2 regions of the Paenibacillus macerans genome follow, and region 2 is predicted to be linked to the other one. Evidence: predicted binding sites of a transcription regulator. Region 2 holds the regulator's gene; the other holds the start of a gene.
What was found. Region 2 encodes LexA, which represses DNA repair genes until DNA is damaged. Its sites were predicted from a motif close to CGAACATATGTTCG; they were not measured.

Region 1 (7,386 bases), 630 kb from region 2:
ACCATGCCGGCATCCGTCAAATAAGCGGTGCCTTGGGGCAAAATCGTGTCGTCGTTGCTTTGCACATGCGTGTGCGTGCCGACCACCAAAGAAGCGCGGCCGTCCAAATACCAGCCCATGGCGATCTTCTCCGAAGTGGCTTCGGCATGGAAATCGACCAGAATGCATTTGTGCTTCTTGGACAACTGCCCGATGATTTCGTCCGCCTTGCGGAACGGATCGTCCAGCGGCGGCAAAAACGTGCGGCCCATCAGGTTTACGACCGCCAGCTCCTTGCCGCCCGCCTTGATGACCATCGAGCCCCGGCCCGGCGTGCCCGGGGGATAATTGGCCGGACGAATCATCCGCGGCTCCTCGTCTATAAAATCGAAAATCTCTTTATTGTCCCACGTATGGTTGCCCATCGTTAATCCGTGAATGCCCTGCTCAAAAAATTCCTTGGCGATATTGGCGTTGATTCCCCGGCCGGCCGCCGCGTTTTCGCCGTTGGCGATAATGATGTGCGGATTGTACTTGGACTTCAGATGAGGCAGCGTCGCCTTCAACGCCTTTCGCCCCGTATTCCCTACGATATCTCCGATAAACAGAACTTTAATAATGCTCCCTCCTTAGGCATGACTACCCCTATGCAGCATCCGGCGTTCGCCATCTTGCGATAAAATCTCCGAATGCCTTGCGCAACGCAAGCCGCGTTGTCAAGCAATGAAAAAGCGGCCCCCCCAGGGGGCCACTTTTCAGCATATCCTTTACTTGGCGTATTCAACCGCCCGCGTTTCGCGGATGACGGTAACTTTGATATGACCCGGATAATCCAGCTCACTTTCAATCTTCTTGGTAATGTCTCTCGCCAAGCGGAACGCTTCCGCATCGTCGATCTTATCAGGCTGCACCATCACGCGAACCTCGCGGCCCGCCTGAATGGCAAACGATTTCTCGACGCCTTCGAACGACTCGGAAATCTCTTCGAGTTTCTCCAAACGGCGAATGTACGTTTCCAGCGTCTCGCGCCGCGCCCCCGGTCTTGCCGCCGACAAAGCGTCTGCGGCGCCAACCAGCATGGCGATGACGGAAGTCGCTTCGCAATCGCCGTGGTGAGAGGCAATACTGTTGATGACCACCGGATGTTCCTTGTATTTCTTAGCCAGTTCCACGCCGATTTCGACATGAGATCCTTCCACTTCATGATCAAGCGCTTTACCTATATCATGCAACAAGCCCGCCCGTTTGGCCAGCGCGATATCTTCGCCGAGTTCTCCGGCCATCAATCCGGCCAGGTACGCAACCTCCATCGAGTGCTTCAGCACGTTTTGACCGTAGCTTGTCCGGAACTTGAGGCGTCCCAGGATTTTGATCAAATCGGGATGAAGAGCATGCACGCCGACCTCGAAGGTAGCCTGTTCGCCATATTCGCGAATGCGTTCGTCCACTTCCCGGCGCGACTTCTCGACCATCTCTTCGATGCGCGCCGGGTGAATCCGTCCGTCCGCCACCAGTTTCTCCAGCGCGGTGCGGGCAATTTCGCGGCGTATCGGATCAAAGCCCGACAGAATCACCGCTTCCGGCGTATCGTCGATAATGAGATCAATTCCCGTCAACGTTTCGAGCGCACGAATATTACGTCCTTCGCGTCCGATAATCCGTCCCTTCATCTCTTCGTTCGGCAGGGTCACGACGGACACCGTCGTTTCCGCCACATGGTCGGCAGCGCAGCGTTGGATCGCCAGCGTGATGATTTCGCGGGATTTCTTGTCCGCTTCCTCCTTCGCCTGCTGTTCGATGTCCTTGATCATCTGTGCCGTCTCGTGGCGGACTTCCTGCTCAACGTTGTTCAAAATAATCGTGCGAGCATCTTCCATCGTCAGATTGGAGATGCGTTCCAATTCTTGAACCTGATTTTTGTAAATCAACTCGATTTGCTGCTGGGTTTCTTCGATCCGTTTCTCCTTGCTGACCACTTGCTCTTCTTTACGTTCAAGCGATTCTAATTTTTTATCCAGCGACTCTTCTTTTTGCAACAATCGTCTTTCTTGTCGTTGAATTTCATTCCGACGTTCACGAATGTCTTTATCAGCTTCGGTTCTTAGCTTATGGACTTCATCTTTCGCTTCCAGAACCGTTTCCTTTTTCAGTGCCTCTGCTTCCTTTCTCGCGTTTTCCAAGATTTGGCTTGCAGCGTGTTCCGCACTGGAAATTTTAGCTTCTGCAAGAGATTTGCGAATAAAATACCCGATCACGAACCCAAAGAATAAAGCGGCTGCAACGAGAACGAACCAGATTACAGGATTCATCTGTTCACCTCCCCGTTGTTTCCTCCAAGGCATTCCTTGGGATGTTTGCAGTTGTTAGTTACTTTTCTCATTCATCATTCGTACTAAGAATACATGACATGCCCATTCAGTTCAGCTGGTTCATGCTTATGCATGACGGTTCCGCAGAAAATACGGAAGTATCGGCCTCATGATTGGAGAACAAGAATCACATTCGGAGCCCATAATTTTGGAAGGAAAAAAAGGGACTTCAGCGATATGGATTCAAGTATCATTTTATTATTTGATGAAAGAAATTGTCAAGCAAATGACAAGAGTTCCCTCCCGTTCCGGTCTTGTCCGGCTATTCCGCGTCCCACTCGTCTTCAGCGCTCATTCCGTCTTCGCGGCCGAGCTCCCGAAGCACTTTTGAGACGATTTTTCCGGAAAAACCTCTGCGCTGCAAAAAAGCTCCTGTCTTGCGTTTTTTATCTAACGGTTCGCCGGAAGTACCGCGCCATTTCTTGGCCCCCAGCAGCATCGCGCTCGCGAATTCGTCGTCTTCGCTGACTTCGCCCAGCGCGTCCTCGATCAGAGGCTTGGAGACCCCTTTCTGGCGCAGTTCGTGGCGCACCCATAGTTTTCCCTTCCCCCGCAGTTTCACCCGCTGTGCAGCCCATTCCTGCGCATATGCGGCGTCATCGAGATAACCTTCGGCTTGCAGCCGGCCGATAACATCGTTTATCGTTTCCTCTCCCCAGCCTTTTTCCTTTAGGCGCATGGAGATTTCATACGCGGTCCGCGGCTTCCGGCTCAAATACGTCTGAGCGTCCGCATACCCCTGCTGCCGCTCATCCGCCGAAACGATCTCCTCCAGCTCCGCTTTGGTGAAAACCGCCCCTTTGATCATGCGGTATTTGATCATGACATCCTCATGAACCTCAAACGCGTACGCTCCGAAAAAAATCCGGTACCGATGTTTCGGCCGCTTCAGCACCTGCACCGAAGTAATGACCAGCTCCGCGTCTTCCGGAAAAGCGGATAATCCGGATTCCTTCACTTGGACGGAGTCCTCTACCTGGACGGAATCCTGCACTTGCCTGGATCCCTCCACTTGTCTGGATCCTTCCAGTTGTCTGAATCCCTTTCGGTCAGGCGTCCGCAATCTTTCCTGCCAAAACATCTCATCGGATATGTCAACGATATCGTGCCCGCCGCTTTGATCTTTTCCACGGCTTTTCTCCCATTGATTCAACTGCGTTCCTCCTGTGTCACACCCGGACCGGACTGGTACCAGGTGTAGATTCGGCTTTGTGTGTCCAAAAAAATACGCCGCTCGATAAAACTATAAGAAAACCTGCAAACCCAGGCTGCCTGGTATACTCCAGCGAAAAACACAAGAGTAAAAAATGGCGTTATTCCGGCGATTTCCGTCCATTTGAGGGAAATAGAGACAATTTATGTCGTTATTTTCTCGAGTCGCCAGGAAATCCTCACGTTCTGGGCCATTCATAGAAAAATAAGTACAAAAAATGCCGCTAATGAGGATGAACATGCCTGACTCAGGATAATAAGCACATAAAGTGCCGCTATTTTGAATGCCGACGCTCTGTCGTTCCAGTAGCCAGCTGTCAACACGGATTTTTAGGTCAAGCTGTATTTTTACCGTTTTCGGCCAACCGCCCCCAAACTGCAAAAGCGCCCTGCCCCGGCTATTTACCGACGGGGTCAGAGCGCTTCATGGCTGCTGCCTTATTCATCTCCGAAAAGCGCTTGCTCCTCTTGGAGTTCCATTTCCAGTTCGCTTGGCGACGCAGGAGCAACCGCAGTGGTCAAATTGCTCGATTCCCGGATTTTTTGTTCAATCGAATTGGCGATTTCCGTATGCTCTTTCAAGAACTGTTTCGCGTTCTCCCGGCCTTGACCGAGGCGTTCGCCCGCGAACGAATACCATGCACCGCTCTTATCCACGATATCCAATTCCACGCCGATGTCGATGATGCTGCCCTCTTTGGAAATACCTTCGCCGTACATAATGTCGATTTCGGCTTGTTTGAACGGCGGAGCGACTTTATTCTTCACGACTTTAATCCGCGTCCGGTTTCCGACCATATCGTTGCCCATCTTGATCGTTTCCACGCGGCGAACGTCCAGACGGATCGTCGAATAGAATTTCAAGGCCCGTCCACCCGGCGTTGTCTCCGGATTCCCGAACATTACGCCGACTTTCTCGCGAAGCTGGTTAATGAAGATCGCGATCGTTTTCGATTTGCTGATCGCCCCCGACAGCTTCCGCAGCGCTTGAGACATCAAGCGGGCTTGCAAACCGACGTGGGAATCCCCCATCTCGCCTTCGATTTCCGCCTTAGGTACGAGCGCGGCAACAGAGTCGATAACGATGATGTCAACCGCACCGCTGCGCACGAGCGCTTCGGCGATTTCCAACGCTTGTTCGCCCGTATCCGGCTGGGACAAAAGCAACTCGTCGATGTTTACGCCAAGCTTGCTTGCATAGGAAGGATCCAGAGCATGTTCCGCGTCGATAAATGCGGCTTGTCCGCCGATTTTCTGAACTTCCGCAATCGCGTGCAGCGCTACCGTCGTCTTACCCGAAGACTCCGGTCCGTACACTTCAATAATACGGCCGCGGGGCAATCCCCCGGTACCCAAAGCAATATCCAAAGCGATCGATCCGCTTGGGACGATCTCCACTTGCATGTGCGTCGACTCGCCCAGTTTCATGATCGAACCTTTACCGAATTGTTTTTCTATTTGCCGAAGCGCCATTTCCAGCGCAGCTTTACGATCTGACAATCAGCTCACATCCTTAAATGAGATAATAACACGATTACTTCCAACGTCTATAATTGTACCTTGTTTTGGAATGTTTGCCAAGCACTTTTTCGAACATATATTCGCGTAAATTTTCAACCCTCTCAAACCGGGATCTCAACCCTCCCAAACCCTCCCTTACCGTAAGGGAGGGCCCCAAGAGCCTGCTGCCCTTTGGATTCCCGCAAATTGAACTAACGCGGGAGGTTCTGAGGCGCTCCCTTGGCGCTCTCCCTGCGGGATTCGCTTACTTCGTGCTTGGAACGCTTTTCTCCCCTTCGGGGTACGTCTTACTATTGGTGCTCCAGGGCTACCTGAAAACACGCTGCAGGCACTGCTGCTTTCACGTGCACCCGGGTAGCTATGGGGAAGACTGCCGCTTGTCGCCCTTCGGGCACGCTCTGCTTATGGCGCTCCTGCGGGGGTGAACTGCTACGTAAGCTGTTTATTCTGCAATGTTTGTGCTTGCAGCCGCTCTCCCTCCGGGATTCGCTTTACTTTGGCGCAAGGCTTTAGCTTGTTTATCCCTTGCTTGGTGCTCCTATAGTGACTTTTGTGCTTGCAGCCGCTCTCCCTCCGGGATTCGGCTATACTTCGGTGCAGGGCTTTAACTAGTCAATTGATTAGACACAACTAGACATCGACCCAACGTTCGCCAAAACGTACAACTTCGCTCCTCCTCCCAAACAAATTTCCAAACAAAAAAAGAACCGCAGCACAACTGTTCGTTTGCTACGGTTCTTCCGTGTCTTGATTATATGCCAAGCGGCCGAAAAGTGCAAGAAGCATGCTGAGACGGTGAGCATCGTGCGCCATACGACCAGAGCCTCTGCAATCCGGTTGTCCCTTCACCACTCATTGGAAAAATCCAATAGATTGTCGGAACTCGCTCGATTTTTGGAGTTCTCATTGGAAATATCCAATAGATCGCGCTCAAAATCGCCCGTTATGCTCCTGCTGAATCTAATCAATTGGAAATATCCAATCAAACTGCCGGGTTTGCCGTTAAATTTCAATTCTATTGGATAACTCCAATCAGAACGCGGTGTCAATTAAGCTGCGGGAACTCATCGCTCTCACACATGCACATGCACTAAGCTTACGACTCCATCAACGCTCTCCACAACCGGTACAAAATCGTTTTGGCCGAGCGCATGCGGACGGCATCGCGGTTGCCTTTCAGGTTCAGCTCGTATACGGCCGTATCCCCGCCGCGGCGGGAGATCGCGATATAGACGAGCCCGGCCGGCTTGCGTTCGGAAGCGCCTGGGCCGGCGACGCCGGTGATCGAAAGGCCAAAGTCGGTATCGGCGGTCAGCCGCACCTGCTCAGCCAGCACCCGCGCCGTTTCCGCGCTGACGGCGCCAGGAGCGCCATCGCCTTCGAGCAGTTCATGCGGAACGTTCAGCAGCTTCTCCTTCATCGCGTTGGAATAGCAGACGATGCCGCCCATAAACACGGCCGAGCTCCCCGGAATCGCGGTGATCATCTCCATCAGCAGCCCGCCGGTGCAGCTCTCGGCCGCACTGAGCGTCAGCCCGCGCTGGGCCATCAGCTCCAAAATCTTCTGCTCGATCGGCACATCGACGTTCGCGTACAGATGCTCCGGCAAGCGGGAAGCGATTTCCCGCTCCATAGCACCCAGCTTCTCCATCGCTTCCCGTTCGCTCGCCGCCTTGGTGGAAACGCGGATCGTGACCTCGCCTTCCTTGGCGTAAGGGGCCACGGTCGGGTCCGACTGCTCCTTGATCAAATCGAGCAGCTTCGTCTCCAGCGCCGATTCGCCGATCCCGGCAAACTTGAGCATTTTCGAATAGATCGGCATTTCCTCGGATAGCGCATGCTTCAAAATCCACGGCTTCGCCTGGCGCTCGAACATCGGTTTCATTTCCTTCGGCGGACCGGGCAAAACGATATAAAACTTGCCGCCGGCCGCAACCGCATCCCCAACCGCCAGACCGGTTTCGTTCGGAAGCGGGGTCCCGCCGTCAATCGCCAGCGCCTGGCGGCGGTTGTTTTCCGTCATCGGCACGCCCCTGTCCTTGAAAAAGCGTTCGACATTCGCCATCGCTTCCGGGTCGACATAGAGCGGCCGCCCAAGCACCTCGGCCAGCGCCTCCTTGGTCAAATCGTCTTGCGTCGGCCCGAGCCCCCCGGTAAAAATCAGCAAATCGGCGCGGGCAGCCGCCGTCTCCACCGCTTGGGCAAACCGCTTCCGGTTGTCGCCGACCACCGTCTGAAAATATACGTCAATCCCAAGCGCGGCCAGCTCCTGGGATAAATATTGCGCATTGGTGTTTACGATTTG
Region 2 (7,386 bases):
CAAAACCGCGACAAACCGGATCCGCGCTGGCTTATCGGTAAAGGCAAGGTGCTGGAGCTGAGGGAGCTCATGGACCGCCTGAGAGCGAATACGGCGATCTTCGACCAGGAGCTGTCCGGGGCGCAGGTGCGTAATCTGGAGGAGATGCTGGACGCCAAAATTATCGACCGCACGCAGCCGATCCTTGATATTTTTGCCCAGCGGGCCAAAACGCGGGAAGGGATCATTCAGGTGGAGCTGGCTCAGCTGACCTATCTGCTGCCGCGGCTGTCCGGCCACGGCAAAAACCTGTCCCGGCTCGGCGGCGGCATCGGCACGCGGGGACCGGGGGAAAGCAAGCTGGAGATGGACCGCCGCCATATCCGGCGCCGCATCGGCGAGCTGAAGCGTCAATTGGAAGAGGTGACGCGGCACCGCCGGCTGCATCGGGCCCGCCGCAAGGAGACCGGGGTCGTGCAGGTGGCGCTGGTAGGCTATACGAACGCCGGCAAATCCACGCTGCTGAGGCAGCTTACGAACGCGGACGTGTACGTGGAGAACCAACTGTTCGCCACGCTTGATCCGACGACGCGACTATTGCCGCTGCCCGGCGGCAAAGAGGTGGTGCTGACCGATACGGTCGGATTCATTCAAAACCTGCCGCATGATTTGGTGGCCGCTTTCCGCGCGACGCTGGAGGAAGTGAACGAGGCGGACTTGATCCTTCACGTCGTCGACGCGTCGTCGCCGATGCGTCAGGAGCAGATGGCGGTCGTGGGGCGGATTTTAACCGAGCTGGGGGCGGGGGGAAAACCTCAGATCGTTCTGTTCAACAAAATCGATCTTTGCCGGCCCGATGGCTTGCAGATGCTGCCCTCCGGCGAAGGGTACTTAAAGATCAGCGCTTACGATGAACGGGACCTCGCCGCGATCCGCGAAGCGGTGCAGCGCAGGTTGTCCGGCGGAACCAAATCGTTTCGGATTCCGGCGGAGCGGGGCGATCTCGCCTCCGTTTTGTACCGGATCGGCGATGTGGTGAATCAGCAAATGGATGAGGCGGACATGATTTACGATGTGAACGTAAACCAGGCGGATTTTGCGAAATACGGGTATCAGCTCGCTCCTTTTGCGGTTCAAAAGCCTGACGTCCATGAAGAAACGAACGAATCGAGATAAGGGAGAGAGAACAACAAGATGGCGGTATTTTCGGATGAGATCGTAAATTGGCTAAAAGCGGCCGAGCGTAAGGCGGAGGGGAGGTTTCGGGAGATCGACGAAATCGTCGATCACAACTCGTGGAAAGTCATCGAAGCGTTTCAGCGGCACCAGGTGAGCGATTACCATTTTTCCGGATCGACCGGATACGCCTACAATGACCGCGGACGCGAGGTGCTGGATCTCGTGTACGCTGACGTATTCGGCGCGGAGGCGGCGCTCGTCCGCCCTCATTTCGCTTCCGGAACGCATACGATCGCAACGGCATTGTTCGGTGTCTTACGTCCCGGGGACGAACTGCTCTATATCACGGGCCGTCCTTATGATACACTACATAAAGTGATAGGTAAGCCGGGAGACGGCAGCGGCTCGCTGCAGGACTTCGGAATCGCCTATAACGAGGCGGAGCTAACTGCCGACGGCACAATCGATTGGAAGGCGGTGAGAGGGAAAATTACCGATAGGACGAGGGTGATCGGCATCCAGCGTTCGCGGGGATACGATTGGCGCGATTCCTTTACCGTCGAACAAATCGGGGAGATGGTGCGCGAGGTTAAAGCGCTCAAACCGGAGGCGATCGTGTTCGTCGACAATTGCTACGGCGAATTTACCGAAGAACGGGAGCCGACCTCGGTCGGCGCCGATCTGATCGCCGGCTCTTTGATCAAAAATCCCGGCGGCGGCCTGGCTGAAACCGGGGGATATATCTGCGGGCGCGAAGACCTCGTGAAGCTCGCATCCTATCGTCTGACGGCGCCGGGAATCGGCGGGGAAGTCGGGGCGATGCTGGGGACGACCCGCGGCATATACCAGGGGCTGTTCCTGGCGCCGACCATCGTGGGACAAGCGGTCAAAGGCAGCGTCCTGGCGGCGGCGGTATTCGAGCGGGCCGGCTTCGAAAGCCGGCCGGGGTGGAACGAGCGGCGGACGGATTTGATCCAGGCGATTTCCTTCAGCGGTCCGGAGCAATTGATCGCTTTCGTGCAAGGCATTCAAAAGGCGGCCGCGGTGGACGGTCATGTCGTGCCGGAGCCTTGGGATATGCCGGGCTACGAGCATCCCGTGATTATGGCCGCCGGCACCTTCATTCAGGGAGGAAGCCTGGAATTGTCCGCCGACGCGCCGATACGCGCCCCTTATATCGCATACATGCAGGGCGGATTAACTTATTCTCACGTGAAATTCGGGTTGCTTACCGCCCTCCAGACGATGAAAGACCGCAACTTGTTGTGAGTTATCCTAACATATCTATTGACATGTTAGGATAACTCACATATGATAAGGTCAAGAGATTATATAACTGGAAGGTTGAGAGCGATGAGTGACGAAATTCGCAGAAATATGGCCTTATTTCCTATCGGTATCGTAATGAAGCTCACGGATTTGACGGCAAGACAAATCAGATATTATGAACAGCATGAGTTGATTGTGCCTGCGCGCACTTCGGGAAACCAGCGTATGTTCTCTTTTAATGATGTCGAGCGGCTGCTGGAGATTAAAGGTCTCATTGATAAAGGCGTTAATATCGCCGGCATCAAGCAGGTGATGAATCCGATGTCACGTGAATCCCAGGAGGCGACGGTGATCACGAAGGACACGGAAGAGAAGCGGAAAGAAATGACCGATTCTCAGCTTTACCGCATGCTGAAGCAGCAGTTGGTCACCGGGAGCAAGCCGAATCAGGTTTCCCTGATCCAAGGCGAGCTGTCCCGCTTTTTCAAAAAATAATCTAAATGTTGGGAGAGGTAATTCATGAGTTACACCAAAGAAGATATTTTGCGCATTGCCAAAGAGGAAAATGTACGTTTTATCCGCCTGCAGTTTACCGACTTGCTCGGTACGATCAAAAACGTGGAAATTCCGGTCAGCCAGTTGGAAAAAGCGCTCGACAACAAGATGATGTTTGACGGCTCTTCCATCGAAGGTTACGTTCGTATCGAAGAATCTGACATGTACCTCTACCCGGATCTGGATACCTGGGTGGTTTTCCCTTGGGTGACTGAAGATCGCGTTGCCCGCCTGATTTGCGACGTGTATATGCCGGATGGCACGCCGTTTGCCGGAGATCCGCGGGCCATTTTGAAGCGCGTGCTGAAGGAAGCGGAGGAAATGGGCTACACCTCGATGAACGTTGGTCCGGAACCGGAATTTTTCCTGTTCAAAACCGATGACAAAGGCAATCCGACGACGGAACTCAATGACCAAGGCGGCTACTTCGACCTGGCGCCGACGGACCTTGGCGAGAACTGCCGCCGCGAAATCGTGCTGACGCTGGAAGAGATGGGCTTTGAGATCGAAGCTTCTCACCATGAAGTGGCTCCAGGCCAGCACGAAATCGACTTCAAATATGCGGATGCGGTCAAAGCGGCCGACCAGATTCAGACGTTCAAACTGGTCGTCAAAACGATCGCGCGTCAGCACGGCCTGCATGCCACGTTTATGCCGAAGCCGCTGTTCGGCGTCAACGGCTCGGGGATGCACTGCCACCAATCGCTGTTTAGAGGGGATACGAACGCGTTTTATGAGGAAAGCGATCCGCTTGGCCTGAGCAAGGAAGCCCGTCATTACATGGCCGGCATTCTGAAGCACGCCCGCGCGTTCGCGGCGATCACGAACCCGACGGTCAACTCATACAAACGCCTTGTTCCGGGTTATGAAGCGCCGTGTTATGTGGCCTGGTCTTCCAGCAACCGCAGCCCGATGATCCGGATTCCGGCTTCCCGCGGCCTCAGCACCCGGGTCGAGGTGCGGAACCCTGACCCGGCGGCCAATCCTTACCTGGCGCTTGCCGTGATGCTCAAAGCGGGCCTGGATGGCATCAAGAAGGAGCTTCCGCTGGTGGAACCGGTCGATCGCAATATCTATGTGATGTCCGAGGAAGAGCGCGTCGAAGAAGGCATTCCAAGCCTGCCGGCCGATCTGAAGGAAGCGCTTGGCGAGCTGCTCCGCAGCGAAATCATTTCCGAGGCGCTTGGCGATCACGCCTTGACCCATTTCTACGAGTTGAAGGAAATCGAATGGGATATTTTCCGCACGCAAGTACATCCGTGGGAACGCGATCAGTACATGACGCTGTATTAATTGAGGAATCCCTTGGGGCCGTTGGCCTCAGGGGATTTTTGTTTTTTGCGGGCAATAATGGGCTCAGCCTAGGATATCGACGCTTAACAGCCTGCTGCTGGAACGACTTTGCGCCGGATGAACGGCTAACCTGTCGGGTGGAACGGCTGACCTGTCGAGTAGAATGACCAACCTGTTGGATGGTACGGCTAACCGTCGGGTGGAACGATACACCGTTGACCTTCAAAATAGCGGCACTTTATGTACTTATCATCCGGACCCAGGCATATTTATCCCCATTAGCGGCATTTTTTGTTCTTATTGACCTGTGAACCGTCCGGAATGCAGCATTTTCTCGAGGGCGGGGGAAAATAGCGGCATAAATTGTCTCTCTTTCTCTCAAATTGACGGACTTCGCCGGAATAACGACGTTTTTTGTCCTTATGTTGTTAGAGCCGGACCGGAGATCCTCCTTCGATCCAAGTACCATCACACTGGAAGGCTCAGCGCAACGGGTTAAGATAAAAAATAATCTTATGCAGTTCATACTTTTTCCATCAACCGGCCTGGCGAGTCCGTTTATTGGACTAGAATATTTTGGAAACTGTAATTATGCCGTTTTTTATTCAGCGATTGGATACCTTATAGATATAAGGAGGTTGAATGAAATGGTTACCGCACTCAAAAGATATCAGCGGCGCCGGTATCGTTTGAAACAGTGGTGGGTTTCCGAACGGGCGGGATTCGGGTTTGGATGGGGAATGCGAGGCAGACGGGGAAAATCCGGCTACGGAACGATGCCTTATTTCCCGGATTTGGATTGGGACTAGCGGACGGAGGGGTGCATCATCCCTTTTCCGATGAAAATTTCAAGTGGAAAAAAGGACGCTGCAGACTGTTCTGCTTCGTCCTTTTTTCATTGCCGTAAAATGAATCAGTTCAGATCCCGGAACAAGCCCACCACTTTACCGAGGATGGTCACGTGCTTCAGACGCAGCGGCTCCATGGTCGGATTTTCCGGCTGCAGACGAATATGGTCCTTCTCCTTGTAAAAGGTTTTGACCGTCGCCTCGTCGTCTTCGGTCATCGCAACCACGATATCCCCGTTGTTCGCTGTCTGCTGCTGGCGGACAATCACGTAATCTCCATTATGTATGCCGGCTTCGATCATGCTGTCCCCAACTACGGAGAGCATGAAGATTTCTCCGTCTCTTGTGTAATGATCCGGCAGCGGAAAGTAATCTTCGATGTTCTCCGTGGCGGTAATCGGAACACCGGCCGTGACTTTGCCCACGACGGGAACGCGTGCGACGGTTTGAGCGAAGTTATTGAAACTCTCGGATTCTTCCTGATTCAACAGCTCGATGGCACGCGGCTTGGTCGGATCGCGGCGGATCAGCCCCTTCTTCTCCAACCGGTCCAAATGGCCGTGAACCGTAGAGCTGGAGGCAAGTCCTACAGCTTCCCCAATCTCCCGGACAGAGGGAGGGTATCCCTTGGCGCGAACTTCATTGCGGATAAATTCCAGAATGGCCTGTTGCCGGCTGGATATCTTTGACATATCGGATCAACCCCATTTAGTAACGTTTGGAAAAATTATAACACAGAACTTCCGTTCGCACAAACATTAGTTCTAAAAGTAAACTTTAAAAAGAAATCAAAAAGTAATCTTTTGATCACGAAGCGGATTATGAAGCGGTTTCGACGTCGAATCTTGAATTCAGCCGGGCTCTAGCATATGCTTCCGAAGCATGTTCCTAAGGAAGCATTCAGGTGTTCACGTACCCAAAACGAACGCTAAGCTCCTAACGTCCACGGCTTCAACCAACTTTCTCGGTGCTGAATAACTGACTTTTTAAACTCGCACTAAAGAAAAAAGGGAACAATTGTTCGAAAAAAGTGTTGAATCAAACAAATGTTCGTGTTATAGTAATGGCATTAATAAGAACGCTTGTTTGGAGTGATGAATTTATGCCAAGATACACTACCTATAGAAGCATCTATGACCAACCTTCTTTTACTCGTCCCGCAAAGAGAAGACTACATATTTCGATGTTTCGTCACAGCCTCGCCAAGGTTGCCGTTTTTCTTCTGGTGCTGAGCCTTACTTGTACGGGCGTGGTAACGGCATTTGCCGCCTCCTCCGATTCCGGCCGTCCGGAGCGGGAGCTTGAGCAAGTCGTTGTTCTGCCCGGGGATACATTGTGGGAAATCGCGGTTGAACATAAGCCGCAAGGATCGGACACGCGCGTCTACATCAAGAAGTTGATTCGCGTCAACGGGTTGAACTCTAGCGAGATTAAGGCGGGGGATATTTTGTTCATTCCTTTGGAATGACAATACGTACAACATACGGAAATCGTTATTTTCTTATATATGTTAGCGCGTGTTTATAAGGGGCTGTCGTCAAAGCGGACTTTTTAAACCATTTCTATAAACTAAAGGGGCTTGCCATTGGCGTTCTGGAGTGATTTCCGCCGCCTTGACAAGCTCTTTTTCTCATGTCAAAGTAAGAATTAATGCCCTGCATGATGCTTGTTCCGCCAAAGTGCGGCTAAACCGGAATCATCGGAGCGCATAGTAAATGAATCCAGGAGGAAGATATGGACATCGATGCTTTGGTAAAGCGGATTAACGAACTGGCCCGCAAGCATAAAACGGAAGGTTTAACGCAGGACGAGATGCTGGAAAGAGCCCAGCTTCGCGAAACATACCTGGAGAATGTCCGCAGAAATTTTCGCCGGCAACTCGAATCGATCGAGATTGTAGATAAATAGGGGAGGAACATGCATGGCTTCGTTTGACCGGAAAGTGGAGCGGAATCAGCTCCGGATGCAGAAAAAAGGAAAGGGCCCGAATTTGGGGAGCGGGCAGGGCGGAAGAAACGCGAGAAGCGTCTTGGGACCTAACGGGGAAGGCGACGTCTTCAAAGGGCGCAACTTTATTTTGCCGATCGTGCTGTTCTTGTTGGCTCTGCTCTATGCCAGCGTCGGCATCATCGGGAATTCGGCCGAGGTGAATACGATGATGTATTGGATTACGATCATCCTTTACGCCGTGCTGGCGCTCGCCATATTTCTCCGCAAGCCGTATTTGCGCATCAACAAAAGCTGGCTCTACACCTCGAAATTT

Region 1: recA (recombinase RecA) is a predicted target of LexA. The motif match lies at 5,151-5,164, and genes of this name have one in related genera.

The regions. Positions count from the first base shown of each region.
Region 1 is NZ_UGSI01000001.1:857,941-865,326, reverse strand. It holds gene DYE26_RS03995 (TIGR00282 family metallophosphoesterase) at 1-596, opposite strand, end outside; gene rny (ribonuclease Y) at 747-2,288, opposite strand; gene DYE26_RS03985 (regulatory protein RecX) at 2,611-3,501, opposite strand; gene DYE26_RS33075 (hypothetical protein) at 3,592-3,942, opposite strand; gene recA (recombinase RecA) at 3,999-5,060, opposite strand; gene DYE26_RS03975 (competence/damage-inducible protein A) at 6,178-7,386, opposite strand, start outside.
Region 2 is NZ_UGSI01000001.1:1,484,495-1,491,880, reverse strand. It holds gene hflX (GTPase HflX) at 1-1,155, shown strand, start outside; gene DYE26_RS06850 (methionine gamma-lyase family protein) at 1,174-2,427, shown strand; gene DYE26_RS06845 (MerR family transcriptional regulator) at 2,512-2,922, shown strand; gene glnA (type I glutamate--ammonia ligase) at 2,947-4,275, shown strand; gene DYE26_RS33335 (hypothetical protein) at 4,923-5,084, shown strand; gene lexA (transcriptional repressor LexA) at 5,189-5,815, opposite strand; gene DYE26_RS06830 (LysM peptidoglycan-binding domain-containing protein) at 6,307-6,591, shown strand; gene DYE26_RS06825 (DUF896 domain-containing protein) at 6,858-7,031, shown strand; gene DYE26_RS06820 (hypothetical protein) at 7,045-7,386, shown strand, end outside.